Regions from separate parts of the Amycolatopsis sp. NBC_01286 genome, predicted to be linked through region 1. Evidence: riboswitches for the same ligand, from Rfam matches in the RefSeq annotation. Region 1 holds a riboswitch; the other holds the start of a gene.
The links. A riboswitch is a leader RNA that binds a small molecule or an ion and turns the genes downstream of it on or off. The one in region 1 is predicted to bind cobalamin.
Positions count from the first base shown of each region.

Region 2: another riboswitch for cobalamin. It lies ahead of metE (5-methyltetrahydropteroyltriglutamate--homocysteine S-methyltransferase); the one in region 1 lies ahead of OG570_RS37675 (prenyltransferase/squalene oxidase repeat-containing protein).

Region 1 is NZ_CP108428.1:8,264,199-8,272,025, forward strand. It holds gene OG570_RS37670 (ABC transporter substrate-binding protein) at 1-330, opposite strand, end outside; gene OG570_RS37675 (prenyltransferase/squalene oxidase repeat-containing protein) at 335-2,857, opposite strand; adenosylcobalamin (AdoCbl) riboswitch at 2,925-3,073, opposite strand; gene OG570_RS37680 (hypothetical protein) at 3,283-4,164, shown strand; gene OG570_RS37685 (serine hydrolase) at 4,271-5,134, shown strand; gene OG570_RS37690 (hypothetical protein) at 5,214-5,624, opposite strand; gene OG570_RS37695 (S8 family serine peptidase) at 6,012-7,827, shown strand, end outside.
Region 2 is NZ_CP108428.1:9,828,496-9,836,322, reverse strand. It holds gene OG570_RS44265 (cytochrome P450) at 1-685, opposite strand, end outside; gene metE (5-methyltetrahydropteroyltriglutamate--homocysteine S-methyltransferase) at 880-3,138, opposite strand; cobalamin riboswitch at 3,238-3,431, opposite strand; gene OG570_RS44255 (hypothetical protein) at 3,467-4,351, opposite strand; gene OG570_RS44250 (hypothetical protein) at 4,602-7,133, opposite strand; gene OG570_RS44245 (ribonucleotide-diphosphate reductase subunit beta) at 7,175-7,827, opposite strand, start outside.

The sequences.
Region 1 (7,827 bases):
CCGGCCTTCCAGCCGGCACACGAACCCGAGCCCCCACTGCGCGACACCGGCGACGGCGATCCCCGCGTCCTGCAGGGCCTGGATGCCGGTGCGGTCCGTGCCGGGAGCGGCGTTCGGCGAGCAGCGGGTGATCGTCGGCGCGGCGGTGCCGCCGTTGCCGTTGAGTTCCTGGAAGTCGACGACGACGGTGACGCCGCTCAGCGCGTCGTTGCCGGTGCAGATGCCGGTGTAGCCCTTGGTCGGGTCGACGGCCGACGCCGGCGTCGCCGACGACACGACGAGACCGGCCATGACGGCGAGACCGGCCAGCAGCGAAGGAAGACGTCTCATGGTGTTACCCCCTGGTGCGTGGTGTGCGGGTGATCAGGTGGCGCAGGCCGGCGGCCAGCGCGAAGGCGAGGACGAGCGCGGCACCGGACAGGCGGAAGGCCAGCCAGAGCGCCGGACCCCCGAGGGCGGCCGGCGCCGGGACGACACCGCCGTGGCTACCTGCGGCGAGCGGCTGGGCGAGTGGCAACCGGACCGCCGTCGTGAGCGGCGAGCCGTCCGCGTCGAGCCAGGTCCGCCCGGCGATCCCGGTCGCCGCGGCGATGCTCGCGCCCGGGTCGCTCGGCCCGCCCGGGCTCTTCGGGAACCCGCCGTCGGCCAGCACGAGCGCGCCGAGGGCCTGCGCGGCCTTGCTCGCGTCGAGCCCGGCGGAGCTGAACCCGCCGGCGACGGCCGCCGTGAGCACGGGATCGGGCTGCCCGTCCGCCGCGGCGATCGTGCCGTCGGGTCCGGTGCGGGTGGTCAGCGCCGCGGCGGCGGACTCGAGGGCCTGCCGGTGTTCGGGCGTCCAGCCGGCCGGTGCGACGTTGCCCGGCGCCCGGCCGTCGCGCGGGACGGCGTTCAGCGCCTCGACCGCGGCGGCCGTCGCGGTGAGATCGCCGGTGGCGCACGGCTTTCCGGTCAAGACGGCCGGGAAGAGCCCGTCCGCACACTGGTGGGCGATGAGCGCGCCGACCGGCGCTTCGGCGGGATCGGCGCCCGCCGTGGTCGCCAGCGTGGCCCAGGCGTGCCGCCGCAGGGTGCCGGTGGTGTCGGCGAACTCGCCGGTGTCGGTGAACTCGCCGGACGCGGTCCGCAGCGCGGCGAGGTCGGTGCGCAGCTGCCCGACGGCCTCCGCGTCCGCGCCGGATTCCGGGAACCGGGCGACGATCTGCAGCTTGGCCAGGGGTTCGGCGTAGGCGGCCTGGCCTTGCTCGTAGGGCGCGCCGTGGGCGTAGGCCCGGATCGAGTCCGGGCTCAGCAGGAACCGTGACGCCCGGGCGGCGGCGTCCGGCTGCTGCCCGAGGGTGTGCAGGGCGAGCACGAGATCCGCCGTCAGGTCGTAGTCGACGAAGGTCTTGCCGTCCTGGGCGACCTCGACGTGGTCGCCGTCGACGAGCCGGCTCGCGAGGTAGCCGCCCAGCCGGTCGGCCGGGGTCGGGCCGGTCACCGGCGCCGGGGCATCGACGGGGACGACCACGGTGCCGCGCGGCGAACCGGGCCGCACCGCCGGGGTGCCGGCCTTCGGGCTCACCGGCGGCTTCACGGCGTGATCCCCCGTCGGCGCGGGCTTTTCGCCGGGCGGCGGTGGTGGCGGACCGGGCGGGCTGCAGCCGGGGTCCGGTGGCCCCTGCGCTCCGGCGTGGCCGAGGGTGAGGTCGTGGAACCCGATCTGGGACAGGCCGAGCGCGGCCTGCGCGCTCGCGCGGACCCAGGTGTCGAGCCCGCCGATCCCGGTGGTGCGCGCGGCTTGGTACTCGGCCGGGGTGTAGGCGATGGCGCCGAGCTGATCCCCGAGCGGGGTGCCCGCGTCGGCCGCGGTCGCTTCGGCGGACTTGAGGAACGCGGTCCCCGAGGCCATCGCGGCGTCCGCGCACCCGGCGTCGGCGAGCGCCTGCACGATCAGGCCGGTGCTGTTGGTGTTGGGCGCTTCGGTGCCGACGCCGCCGCCCCAGCCGCCACTCGCGGTCTGGTGGGCCTTCAGCCACCGCACGGCCTTGGTGATGGGCGCGTCGAGGTTCGCCGCGCCGGCGTCGCGGGCGGCGAGCATCGCGGAGAGTGCGATACCGGTGGCGTCGCCGTCCGGCGTCGACTGGTCGAACGGTTTGCCCTCGTCACACGTCGAGATCCGGTGGCCGTCCGGTGTCACCTGGTCGCCGGTCTCGGTGGTGGGGATGAGGCCGAAGAAGATCCGGAAGAAGCCGTCCGAGCACTGCTGTTTCAGCATCGTGTCGATCACGAGCCGATCGGTGAGGCCGGCGCCCGCCAGTCCGATCACGGCCAGGGCCTGGCCGAACACGTTGGCGTTGTTGCTGACGAAGTCCTTGAAGTCGGGGTTCTTCGAGTAGTCGCTGACGCGGCCCTTGTCGACGCCCGAGCGCGCGATGGTGCCGAGGGTCTCGGCGACCATGTCGTGCCCGCCGAAGGACCTCGGGTCCCGTCCGGCGATTTCCGCGGCGACCAGCACTTTCGCCGCGGCGCCACCAGTGATGATCGCGTCGTAACCCTGGCCGGGGACGAGGCCGTCCCACGTGTAGTAGTCGGTGGCGTGGTGGTCGTCGTCGAGGTACTTCACGATGGGCGCGGCCAGCGCGCCGTCGCCGGAGGCGTACATCGCGAAGAGCGTGTCGATCATCAGGCCGTGGTCGGGCAGCGCGCCACCGAGCGGGTTCTGCAGGGTGCCGTCGGGCGCGAGCTGCGCGGCGAGCCACTTAGAGGTCGGCTTCGAGGCCGCGAGGTCACCGGCGAAGGCCGGGGTCACCGAGCCGACGGTGAACACGACGACGGCGGACACCCAGGCCGCGATGGGCCTGAACCGCTTGCCGGCCACGTGATCCTTCCTCTCCCCAGACGCCGGCGCGACACACACAGGGAGAGACCGGCCCCCACGGGAGGCCGGGCGTCCACCCACTGCTGGCGCGACAGCGGTTCGACAAACACCTGCCCGGGGCGGTAATCCGACTCGTCACCCCAAGGTGACCCACGGTTGCGCGACAGTGCCGGACTTCGACCGGCTTCCCCTGCCACGGGCAGAAAACATGAAGTTGTACTGACTGAGCGAGCCGACACTAACACCTGGTCAGCCGAACGGGAACGGCAGAACTCACGTCGCCTTCACCACACCGGGACGCGCGCGGCCGTCCGGACGATCTCGAAGACAACTGCAACAGAACGCGGGGCAGGTGGCCTCTTGAGAGGTGTGCGGTGCTTGAGCGCGCTGCACGTCCAGCTCGACGAAGGCAAGGAGACCGTGCCATGACCGACCTCGACGAGGTGCGCCGCGCGCCGGACGCCCAGGAGTCCCTGGCGCCCGATCCCGACGCCGTGGTGACCGTCGCCGGACGCCGGGTCCGGCGGCGCCAGACGGCCAGCGTCGCCGCGGTGACGCTCACCGTCGCCGCCCTCGGCGCGGGGGTCTTCTGGGCGCAGGACCGCGGTACCGCCGCGGTGCCACCGGCCACGCTCGCGAGCCCGCCGTCCGCCACGGTGACCCAGCCGCCGGCCGCCGGGAAGGTGCCCCCGGCCGCGCCGGCGATCAGCCTGGAGGACAGCTCCTGGGACTTGCTGTTCTGGGCCGTCCAGCCGCACTTCGCCGGCCTGCACTACGCGCAGGATCACCGGTACGCGTTCGAGATCGACGTCCGGGACGGCACCGCGCCCCACAGCGCACTGGCCACGAAACCCTCGGCGGCGGACCAGATTCCGCACCCGCAGTCGGTCATGTGGCAGGACGGACCGGACCGCTGGATCCGGGTGACGACCACAAAACCGGTGACAGCGGCGGAAATGCTGGCCCTGCTGGGGAAGATCCACACCACGCCACCGGTGATCGCGTCGCCGCTCAAGTCGCTGCAGGTGCCCGACGGACAGCAGGTCGGCACGTTCACCAGCGAGCCCGACACCAACACCCTGGTGCTCTGCCCCGCCGCCGAGGTCGGGAAGGCCCCGCTCGACCCCCGATGCTTCTCCCTGACGGTGTCGCTGACCAGCAGAGCCGCGGACAGCAGCTTTCCGCAGGACCCGCTGCCCGTGCACCAGCACCGGACGCTCGGGGCCTACACCCTCGAAATCGACAGTTCGCGTGTCAACGAACAGGCCGCGCTGGCGTTGCTGAACTCCGTTCAGCTCAATCGCTGAGAATCCGCGTCACCGCCGGATTCTGATCTGTTCCGCATTTCCGAAAGCGCACTCGAATTGCCGTTATTCCGCGGCATCGGTCCATGGCCCAGGCGAGGGAGTTTCGATGCGTAATTCCGCGCTCGTCGTCGTCCTGGTGGGTGTCATCCTCGGCGCGCTCGCCGCGGCGGTCTGCGTTCGTTCCGCGAACGTGCCCGCCGCGGCGGGCACGTCACCGGCGCCGGACGTCCCGCCGTCGTTCCCGAGGACGCGGGCGGCCACGCCGGTTCCGGGGGCGGCCGAGGTGGCGGTCGACGTCCGGGGCGAATGGTCCTGGGCGTTGCGCGAGACGGACACCGGCACCGTGGTCGGTGCCGGAACCTTGCGCACCACGACCGAATCCATGATCAAGAGCTGGCTCGCGGTGGACTACCTGGCCTCGCGGGAGTCGCGGATCTCGGCCGAGGACGAGGATCGGGTGACCCGGATGATCCGGTCCGGCGACGACCGTGCCGCGCAGACGCTCTACCTCCGGCTCGGCGGCGACGACTCGATCGCCCGGATGATCCGCACCTGCGGCCTGCACGACACGACCATTCACCCGAACTGGTGGTCCAAGACCACGATGCCGGCGACCGAGGCCACCCTGCTCGGCCGGTGCGTGGCCCGCGGTCCGGGCTTGAGCCCGCGGTGGCGGGCCAAGCTGCTGGACCTCATGCGGTCGGCGGACCCCGCGACCGCCTTCGGCATCCCGGAGGCCCCGGCCCTGGCGGGCCTGCACCCGGCCGTCGAGAACGGCTGGACCCGCCACGGAACTTGGTGGACGGTGAGCTGCCTGGCGATGTGGGACCACTGGGTGCTCGCGGTCATGGTGCACTACCCGGACCAGGGCGACGAGCACCACTACGGCGCCGAAGTGTGCAAGTCCGTGGCCCAGCAACTGTTCGGCCGGATCGACATCGGTTCGACCACGGGCACGGGAAGCAAGTGACCACAGGAAACGGGGATCAGACCCGCCCGGCGCCGACCAGGTCGAGCAGGTTCTGCACCAGAGTACGGACGGCAGCTGGTCAGCAGTAGACGTTGCCGCAGACTGCCAGGATGAACGCCGTTGCGGTCAGGGTTTCGGTGGCGCCGGCCTGGGTCAGGGTGACCGAGACGGTGACTTCGTCGTCGCCGGTCAGGCCGTCTACCCGGCAGCCGGACGTCGTGCCGCACAGGCCGGGTGCGGTCTGGTAGCCGGCCGGGACGTGCCAGGTGTAGGTCGTGCCGGCGGCCGCGCCGCCGACGGAGAATCCGGCCGAGTAGGGGCCGTGGAACTTCGCGCTGTTGTGGCAGTTCCCGGTGTAGGAGCCCACCGGGCCCGGTGAGACCTGGCACCCGTACGTCTCGCCGCCCAGGGCCGCGGCGGGTCCGGCGGTCAGCACACCGATGCCCGCCGCCAGCAGGACGGTCGAAACCAGGGCCGCACTCTTGCGCATGGGTTACCTCCGGAACTGGTGGTTCCTCTGTACGACACAGGGACGATACCCAGCGCGACATCCCGCAGGTAGCGCCGGACGAGTGCGGGGAATTCCGCCGGACGAGCGGGAAACGGACGCCCCGCCGGCGCCCTCGGGCCGCAGCGGCGGGCGAATTCGTCGATGGGTGTCGGGAACTTTCCAACTCGTCGACAGCCACTCCTGGCATCGGTCAATGCGGATGTAACGCCCGTTGCGGCACGGAATCGCGCGGAATCGCCGACCATTGTCGCTTGTGGACGGGACGTCGAACCGCAATAGTCGCCAGGCGACGAAAATCGAACCCGAAAGGGAGTCCGATTTAGTCGGATCTGCTGGATTTGAACCCCTACGACCAGGGAGCTGCATATGCGGCGTTCGTCGCTCATACACCGGCCGGCGATTCTGGCCGCCGTCGGTGGCTTGGTGCTGGCCGGATCCATTCAGCCGGCCGGTGCGGCCGTGCCCGCGGCGAACGCCGGGACCGCGTCGCAGGCGGTGATCGTGGTGCTGGGCGACCAGATCGCGTCAGCACCACCGACGAAAGCGGCATCCGGGAGCAGACGCGACCAAGCGACCAGAGCGCAGAACGCGGTGCTGGGCAAGCTCACCGGGCTGGCGCCGGCGAACGTCAAGCACTTCGCGGTCGGCAACGCCTTCTCCGCGACCGTCAGCCCCGCGCAGGCGGCCGCGCTCGCGCAGGACCCGGCGGTGGCTTCCGTGCTGCCCGACAGCAAGGTCACGCTGCCGACGCCGAGCACACCGCCGGCGGCGGCGAGCGGGGCGGCGCCGAGCGCGCAGCCCCGGACGTCGACGGCGCCCGGCGCGATCTGCCCGGCCGACCCCGCGAAGCCGCTGCTGGAGCCGGAAGCGCTCACCTCGATCCACGCCTACAGCACCGACGGCTCGAAGAGCGCGTCCGATCTCGCCGACGGCTCGGGCGTGAAGGTCGCTTTCCTCGCCGACAACATGGACCCGGACTACGCCGACTTCATCCGGCCGGACGGGTCCAAGGTGTTCGCGGACTACCAGGACTTCTCCGGGGACGGCCCGGCGACCACGGACGCGGGTGCCGAGGCGTTCGGTGACGCGTCGTCGATCGCCGCGCAGGGCACCGTGGTGCACGACCTGTCGAAGTTCGTGAACCAGGCGCACCCGCTGCCGCCGGGCTGCACCATCGTGGTCAAGGGCGTCTCGCCGGGCGCGAGCCTGGTCGGGCTCAACGTCTTCGGCTCGACCGCGACGAACTCCGCGGTGCTGCAGGCCATCGACTACGCGGTGACGGTCGACCACGTCGACGTCATCAACGAGTCGCTCGGCCTCAACCAGTACCCGGACACCAGCTCGCGCGAGCTGTTCCAGGTGTTCAACGACGAGGCCGTCGCCGCCGGCGTCACGGTCACCACCTCCAGCGGCGACGCGGGCACGACGTCCACCATCGGCAGCCCGGCCACCGACCCGCTGGTCATCTCCGCCGGCGCGACCACGGACAACCGGCTGTACGCGCAGACCACGTACGCGGCTTTCCCGTTCTCCAACGGGAAGTGGGTCAGCGACAACATCTCCGCGCTGTCCTCCTCCGGCATCACGCAGAACGGCCGCACGATCGACCTGGTCGCGCCCGGTGAGGGCAACTGGGCCGACTGCGAACCGGGTTACGCGGAGTGCCAGACGTTCCAGTCGCCGCCGCAGGGCGCGGACCTGGAATCCTTCGGTGGCACCAGCGAATCGGCGCCGCTGACCGCGGGTGTCGCGGCACTGGTCATCCAGGCCTACCGCGGCACGCACCACGGCGCGTCGCCGACGCCGGCGCTGATCAAGCAGCTGATCACCGGCACCACGCGCGACCTCGGCCTGCCGGCCGACGAGCAGGGCTCCGGCCTGCTGGACGCGCGCGCGGCCGTCGAGGCGGCCTCGACCGCGCCCGGCACCACCGGCGCCCCGGCCGGGGTGTCGTCGAACATCGCGCTCTCGACCGACCAGCTGACCCTGGACGGCGCGCCCGGCAGTACGCAGACCGCGACGGTCAAGGTGTCGAACGTCGGCACCAAGCCGCTCACGGTGTCCACCGGCACGCGCGGGTTCGCGACGGCGTCGACGCAGACCCAGACCGTGCCGTTCGACGCGGCCAAGCTGCCGACGTTCACCTACTACAACGGCGCGCAGTGGGCGCAGAAGACGGTGA
Region 2 (7,827 bases), 1.6 Mb from region 1:
GCGCGGTGCCGGCCCGCACGGAGCTGACGAACGCGCGGTTGATCCGGTGGGAGTCGGCGCCGCTGCGCATGCCCATGAACACGCGCGTCGCGACGTCGAGGGTCAGCTGCTTGAGCGACCAGTACAGCCGCGGCCGCTCGTGCGAGCCCCAGCCCGCGACGCCTTCGCGCAGGGCCGGGCCCATCTCGTTGACGTAGCCGGTGAGCCGCGCCCGGGTGAAGGCCTCCTGCATGATCCGGCGGTGCAGGTGGTGCTCGCCGAAGTCCATCAGCATCAGGCCGCGCTCGAAGAACCGCTCGATGAAGAACTTCCAGCCCTCCTGCGAGAACGCCTTGTCCTTGTTGACGAGCGCGATCTGCGTCGCCTCCGGCCCGGACAGCGCGACGATCCGGCGGCCGAACCCGCCGGTCCACGACACCGGGCCGTAGAGCTCGTGGCGGCGGAGGCCGAACGCGGGGCCGAAGCGCATCATCTCGAGCATGTGCCCGACCACGGGCGGGCCTTCGTCGCCGAGCACCGGCTTGAGGCCGCTGCCGGCGGGCGGCGTCGCGAGCTCCTGGACGGGCCAGCGCGACCGCAGCCACCGCTGGTCGACGGCGCGGGGGAGGGGCAGCGAGGTCAGCGGGGGCACGCGCTCGCGCAACGTTTCGGCGGCCCGGCCCACAGTGCGCGTCAAGGTGACCATCTCCCCGTCGAGATCGGCTGTCCCTCCACGATGCACTCTTGTTGACCACCTGACAACAGTCTTTTCGGGTGAGCCGTGAGGGGCACCTTCAGGGACGTCACGTCCCTGAAGGTGCCCCTCACGGCTTTGGAGCCGCGGTTCTGTCGGACCCCGCCGGTAAACTGGATGACGGGGGCGGCGGCCCGCCCCGGGCCTCAGCCCAGCTCGGTGCGCACCTGCCGGGCCGCTTCCACCAGGTTGCGCAGCGCCGGCTCGACCTCCGCGTAACCGCGGGTCTTCAGGCCGCAGTCCGGGTTGACCCACACCCGCGACGCCGGCACCGCGCCCGCCGCCGTGCGCAGCAGGCCGGCCACCTCGGCCGGGGACGGCACGCGCGGTGAGTGGATGTCGTACACCCCGGGCCCGACGCCGCGGCCGAAGCCGGCCGCCGTCAGGTCGGCGAGCACCTCCATCTTCGAGCGGGCCGCCTCGATGCTGGTGACGTCGGCGTCGAGCGCGTCGATCGCCGGCAGCACCTCACCGAACTCCGAGTAGCACATGTGCGTGTGGATCTGCGTCGCGTCGGCGATCCCGGACGTCGCCAGCCGGAACGACGACACCGCCCAGTCGAAGTACGCCTGGTGGTCGCGGGAACGCAGCGGCAGCAGTTCCCGCAGGGCCGGCTCGTCGACCTGGATGACCTGGATGCCCGCCGCTTCGAGGTCGTGCACCTCGTCGCGGATGGCCAGCGCGACCTGCCGGGCGGTGTCGCCCAGCGGCTGGTCGTCGCGCACGAACGACCACGCCAGGATCGTCACCGGCCCGGTCAGCATGCCCTTGACCGGCTTCGGCGTCAGGCTCTGCGCGTAGCGGGCCCACGCCACGGTCATCGGCACCGGGCGCGAGACGTCGCCGTAGAGGATCGGCGGCCGGACGCAGCGGGAGCCGTAGGACTGCACCCAGCCGTGGTCGGTCGCGGCGAACCCGGCCAGCCGCTCGGCGAAGTACTGCACCATGTCGTTGCGCTCGGGCTCCCCGTGCACCAGCACGTCGAGGCCCAGCTCCTCCTGCAGCCGGACGACCCGCTCGACCTCGGCGCGCATCGCGTCGTCGTACCCGGCGTCGTCGAGCGCGCCTGCCTTGTGCGCGGCCCGCGCCTTGCGGACCTCCACGGTCTGCGGGAACGACCCGATCGTCGTGCTCGGCAGCGGCGGCAGGTTCAGCGCCGCCTGCTGCGCCGCGGCCCGCGTGGCGTACGGCGCGCGGACGGCGTGCTCCGGGCGCAGGTCCGCGAGCCGGGCGCGCACCTGATCGTCGGCCAGCTCGGCCGCCGACGCGCGATCGGCGACGACCTGACGCGCCGCCGTCAGGTCGACGTCCTCGCCCGCGAGCGCCTTCCCGAGCAGGACGACCTCGTCGACCTTCTGCTTCGCGAAGGCGAGCCAGCCCTTGAGCCGCGGGTCGAGGTCCTCCCGTGAGACGTCGTAGGGGACGTGCAGCAGCGAGCACGACGTCGACACGCTGACCTTCGCCGCCGCGCCGAGCAGGGTCGCGGCCCGGCTCAGCGCCTTCTGCGGGTCGGTGCGCCAGACGTTGCGGCCGTCGACGACCCCGGCCAGGACCTCCTTGTCCCGCAACGCCCCTTCGGCCGCCACCGCGTCCACAAAGGACTCATCGGTGACCAGGTCGACGGCGAGCGCCTCGATGGGGGAGCGGGCCAGTACGCCGAGCCCGCGGCCCAGGCCGCCGAAGTAGCCCGCGACCAGCAGCTTCGGCCGCGCGGTCTCCTTGCCCAGCCGGTGGTAGGCGCGGATGAGCGCGTTCAGCTCGTCTTCGGAGCGGTCACCGGCGAACGCCGGCTCGTCGAGCTGGACCCACTCGACGCCCTCGTCGTGCAGCTGCCGCAGCAGGTCGGCGTACGCGTCGAGCAGGCCGTCGAGCAGGTCCAGCGGCCGGAACCCCTCGTCGCCCTTGCTCAGCAGCAGGAACGTCGCCGGCCCGACCAGCACGGGCCGCGTTTCGATGCCCAGGGCGCGGGCTTCGCGGTACTCGTCCAGGGGCTTGGAGCCGGTGAGCGCGAACGTCGTGTCCGGGCCCAGTTCGGGGACGATGTAGTGGTAGTTCGTGTCGAACCACTTCGTCATCTCCATCGCCGGGGCGTCCTGGACGCCGCGGGCGGCCGCGAAGTAGGTGTCGAGCTTCGACAGGCCGAGCCCGGTGAAGCGCGCGGGCAGCGCGCCGAACAGCTCGGCGGTGTCGAGCACCTGGTCGTAGTGCGAGAACGTGTTGGACGGCACGGAGTCCAGCCCGGCGTCCCGCAGTCCTTGCCACGTCTGAACCCGCAGCTCACGGCCGGTGGCCAGCAGTGCGGCTTCGTCGTTCTTGCCCGCCCAGTAGCGCTCGAGGGCGCGTTTGAGCTCCCGGTCCGGACCGATCCGGGGGTAGCCCAGCACAGTGGTGCCGATTTCGGTCACAGCTCTCTCCTCGCGAGCTCGTTCGAGGAGTCCGGACGCGCGCGGCGGCGAGCGTTTCGGTGCGTGCCCATCCCACGAGGCCCGGACTCGCGCACGCCGTCGGCGCACGCACCACGGGCAGGTCTTCGGACTCGTGGGCGTACCGCTCGCGCCTACCGGCCGTCGCTTCCCAAGCTCGCGCTCAGTGCTTACATGACGGCTTTCGTTCCCACTCACCGCTGCGGGGCAGTCCCGGATTCACACCGGGTTCCCTGTTGCCTCGACAGAGTGTGACCTCACACACAACAAAGCTCGGCCACGCCCTGGCGAACCAGTGGCGTGGCCGAGTCTAGCGCCGATTCCGCTGCCAGCCATCAGCTGTTCCGTCGAGGATCACGGCACCGAGTCTCAGCATGCCATCGCCGGTCGGCATCAGGCTCGTCGACAGTGACTCGATTCGGACCGCATCCGTCACGAGAGTGTCGTCCAGCCAGGCGACGTTTCCGCAGTCCAGCAAGACCGTGTAGTGCTCAGGCGCCTCGAACTGGATGTTCGCGGATTTGTCGCCGCGCAGGTCTAGATTGGTCACCGACAAGGTAGGGGGTTCGCCGAAGGCGACCAGTTGCCCGAAGACATCGCTGGTCGCCACGGTGATCAAGCGATTGACCCGCTCGAAGGCTTCGCTGTACGAACGGGCCTTCCCTGTGAGCGACCCGATGAGATCGGAAGTGGTTTGGCTGCGGTACTCGTTGCGAGGGAGAGCCAGGTTCGGTTCGTGAGCGTCGACAGAAGCCGGCGAGAGGGCTTCTCGTAGATGCTTGCGAGCGACTGCTAGTTCTTCCTTCGCGCTATCGTCCAAGCTTGCTGCTTCGTCCTCGAACGAAAGCCATTGGTCCGTCTTGCTGAGCGTTGAGGCCACGGATTGAGTGGTGTGTATCAGCTCCTCGCTCGTTTCCCCTGAAGCATCCAAGAGGGCGCTCACGTCGGACGGTTTATCTTGGAACTGGAGGCCACGTTGTCGTTCGTCGCGGGTCCAACCGAGTTCGAAGGTCCACTCTTCAGTGGTGAGCGGAGTGTTGCGGCAGAGCTGTGGCGCCTTCAACAAAGGGTAACCGGGCAGCCTCGACCTGAACCAGGCGACGGTCATGCGATGTGCGGACTCAAGTCGCCTGGTCGCGGCAAGCCAATGATCGAGTTCTGCGTCGACCGTCGCCTGTCGGAAGCCTACGTTCATCTCTAGGAGATGCGGGACGCTAGTGCCGAGTCTGAGAGGGTGAACCATTGCGGCGCCGAATCCGGCGCTCAGTTCCTGGAGTACGCCTGGCGCACCTTCCGAACGTTGTGAAGAATTACGGGGGAGATGAGTCCGTACTGTCGTGGCGATCGGCGTTTCGGACCAGGTGTTAGCCTGTTTCCAGATGCTCTGCCAAAGATCTGCTTCAGTTGACAAAGGTCTCCAGTTCAGAAATTTCAAAACTGAGTGCTCAAAGCCATTTTCGAACAGTCAGTTCGTTGATCGCGTCACATAGCCGACTGACTGCCACTTGGTGGGCCGGCCGTTCGACCAGGTGGCTCAGTGCGGTACGTCCAGTGAATGGGTCAGAGCCTGACGACGGGACGTCATGGCCGATAGCTACTTCGTTAGTGCGAAGGAATTCGACACTCCAGTAGGTCGCACCTCGGAAGTCAACTCGCTCCTGGACTGCTGCGGTTAATCCGTAAGGACCAATTGTCGATGCCAGAATTTCTGCCTGCCCTGATGGTGCCACGGCGGGAACGAGCTCGGTGAGTGCTTCGACTTCCTCTGTTGCCTGGCGTTCGAGCGCGTTGCAAGCTGCTTCGCGCGTTTCGAAGTAGGACTTACGTGCGGTACGTGTGGTCGCCAGGGTCTCCAAGAGAAGCAGACGCCACAACCTGACTGCCACGCCAAGGGGACCGATCGGTGGAGCGCACACTGCGGTGGGCGAGCTTCGAGTCAACTCTTTTCCGTTGTCCGGGTCGATCCAGCTGGAGGCATCCCCGCAAAGGGAAGCGATTAAACGGTCGCCGTCGCGCCACATCTGGGTCGGCCGCAGGGAGTCTGCCGGCGCGAGTCGTCGGAGAAGAGTAAAAATCTCCGCTGGGCCCGATGTGCCGATCGGACGGGTGTCGTAGTCAGCCAAATGGACCGTTAGGTATGGCAGGTCTTGCGAAACCTTATCGGCGAGTTCGTCGCTCACCTTGCCGATCGCGGCGGCGAAGAGCACTCGCTGCTCGTCGCCTTGGGTGAGTCGGTCCGGCCAAGGGGCGAGGCCGTCGGCCGCGGCCGCGCCGGCGAGGTAATCCGCGAAGGAATCGTGGATCGGCGCTTGAGCCTGAGTGTGTCCGATTGGCGCGACGAGCCCCGTTCGCTGAAGCGTCTCGCGCAGTGAATCGAGGTCGACCGGAACGCCCATCTCCTCCAGATTGCGGACGGCACCCTCGAGCAGGCGGCTCCACTCAACCGGGTTGGCGTATCGGCGACCCTCATCGAGCAGTTTCGCAAACGCGATACCCAGCGCAGCTGTCGCGACGTCGAGGTCCGCTGCGCGTCCGCGCTCTGCTAGCCGGGTTATCGTGGCCCGATAGATCGACGCGCGGTCCGTGAACTCGATGCCGTCGAGGAGCAGACGGATAGCCATCGACAGCAGCATGGGATTGCCGGCAGCGTCTCCAAGCGCATGTTCCGCCTGTGCTGCGAGTTGGCGGCACTCGTGATCCTGGGACTCTCCCATTATCCGCCGAACGAGTTCGTGGCGTTCGGCCCAGTGGAAGCCGGAGATGCGGAATCGAGCCGATGCTGCGGTCACAGGAAGAATGGACCCCAAAACGGCAAGGTCCCGTCCGATGAGCACGATCCGTGCCCCGGTCTCCGTCGAAGCCTGCACCCGGAGTTCGTCGCGAAGTCTTTTTTGCACCCGTTGCGGAACCTCGGAAACTCCGTCGATCACCAGAATTACCTGGGAGTCGTTGAGCAATTGCCGCCCGATAAGGGCAGGGAGCGTGCGGCCCACAGCGGAGGACAGGGAATCCGCCACCAGGGCGTCCAGTCGCCCCTCCAAGTAGGTTTCGGCGTGTCCGATGATGACCGTTCTCTCGCGCGCGGCAGCTTCGTAACGAAGTTGCCGCGCTGTCGTGGACTTTCCTGTACCGGTACCTCCGCCTAGAACGACGGGGCCGCTGATGTCGAGAAGACTCTGCACGGCCACGTCGGTCTCTTGCGTGGCTTCGAACGAAGCGGCGAAGTCAATGCGGCTGAGCTTCGCTGAGACCGAGGTCGGCCGGTCATTGACGATTTCTCGCCGGTACTCGGCTTGCAGGGTTCCTGGCCAACGATCGGACTTTGCCACGTGGGCCAGCCCGCCGAGGACTTCGGCGATCTCCGCCTTCGTGACGATGCGTTCAGCCTGGTCGCGTCGCGCAGCCCGATCCATGAGAAGACGGAACAGCTCGTCGACGATGTGCCGAGCCGTTTCCTCGAGGTCCGCTGGCGTTCTCGCACCCGGCAGCATCGAACGCACTTCTCGCTCGGCGTCCTGCAGCACGGTTTCAGCGTCGGAGGTCTCGAGGCGGATGTGAGCCCGGCTCAGTACCTGACAGACATCGCCGGACGGGTCGGTGTCGAGCAGCTCCGCGAGCGCAGCCGGGTCGCCGTCGGCTGCCGCATCGAGGGCGGTCCTTACCGTGTTACCGGTCGGCCCGAGTTCGCCATTGGTGATGAGTTCGAAAGAAGCCGCCTTGGCGACATCGAGAGTGGCCCACGTGCGCAGGATGTCGAGCAGCTCTTTGCGACCCCAGGTTTTGCTACTGACCCGCGACTTGAGCTGTGCCGCTGCTGCAACGACACCGAGGATGTCATGGATCTCGATGTCCATGACATCCTCGGTACCCTCGACGCGAAGGGCGCTAAGGCCCTCATCCGAGTACACGTCAAGGGCGATGCGGACGGCATGAGCTTGCTGATAGCCGATCCCTCGCACGGTATCGACACCACTCATGACCTGCCCTTCGTCGGTGAAGCAGTTGACTTACGGAGAACTCAGTCCCAGTCGAGGGCGCCGCCCGACTGGTACTCGATGACGCGCGTTTCGAAGAAGTTCTTCTCCTTCTTCAGGTCCATCGCCTCGGACATCCACGGGAACGGGTTCTCGGTCTCGCCGAAGATCGGCTGGAGGCCGATCTGCTGCGCGCGCCGGTCGGTGATGAAGTGCATGTACTGCTCGCACAGCTGCGCCGACAGGCCGAGCATCCCGCGCGGCATGGTGTCACGCGCGTACGCGACCTCCAGCTCGCACGCGTCCTTCAGCATCCCGCGCACCTCTTCCTGGAACTCTTCGGTCCACAGGTGCGGGTTCTCGATCTTGATCTGGTTGATGCAGTCGATGCCGAAGTTCAGGTGGATCGACTCGTCGCGCAGGATGTACTGGTACTGCTCGGCGATGCCGACCATCTTGTTGCGGCGGCCGAGCGAGAGGATCTGCGCGAAGCCGGTGTAGAACCACATGCCCTCGAAGATCACGTAGAACGCGACGAGGTCACGCAGGAACGCCGTGTCGGCCTCCGGCGTCCCGGTCTCGAAGTCCGGGTCCTCCAGGTGCTGCGTGTACTTCAGCGCCCACGCGTCCTTGTCCGAAATGGACGGAACCTCGCGGTACATGTTGAACAGCTCGCCCTCGACCAGGCCGAGGCTCT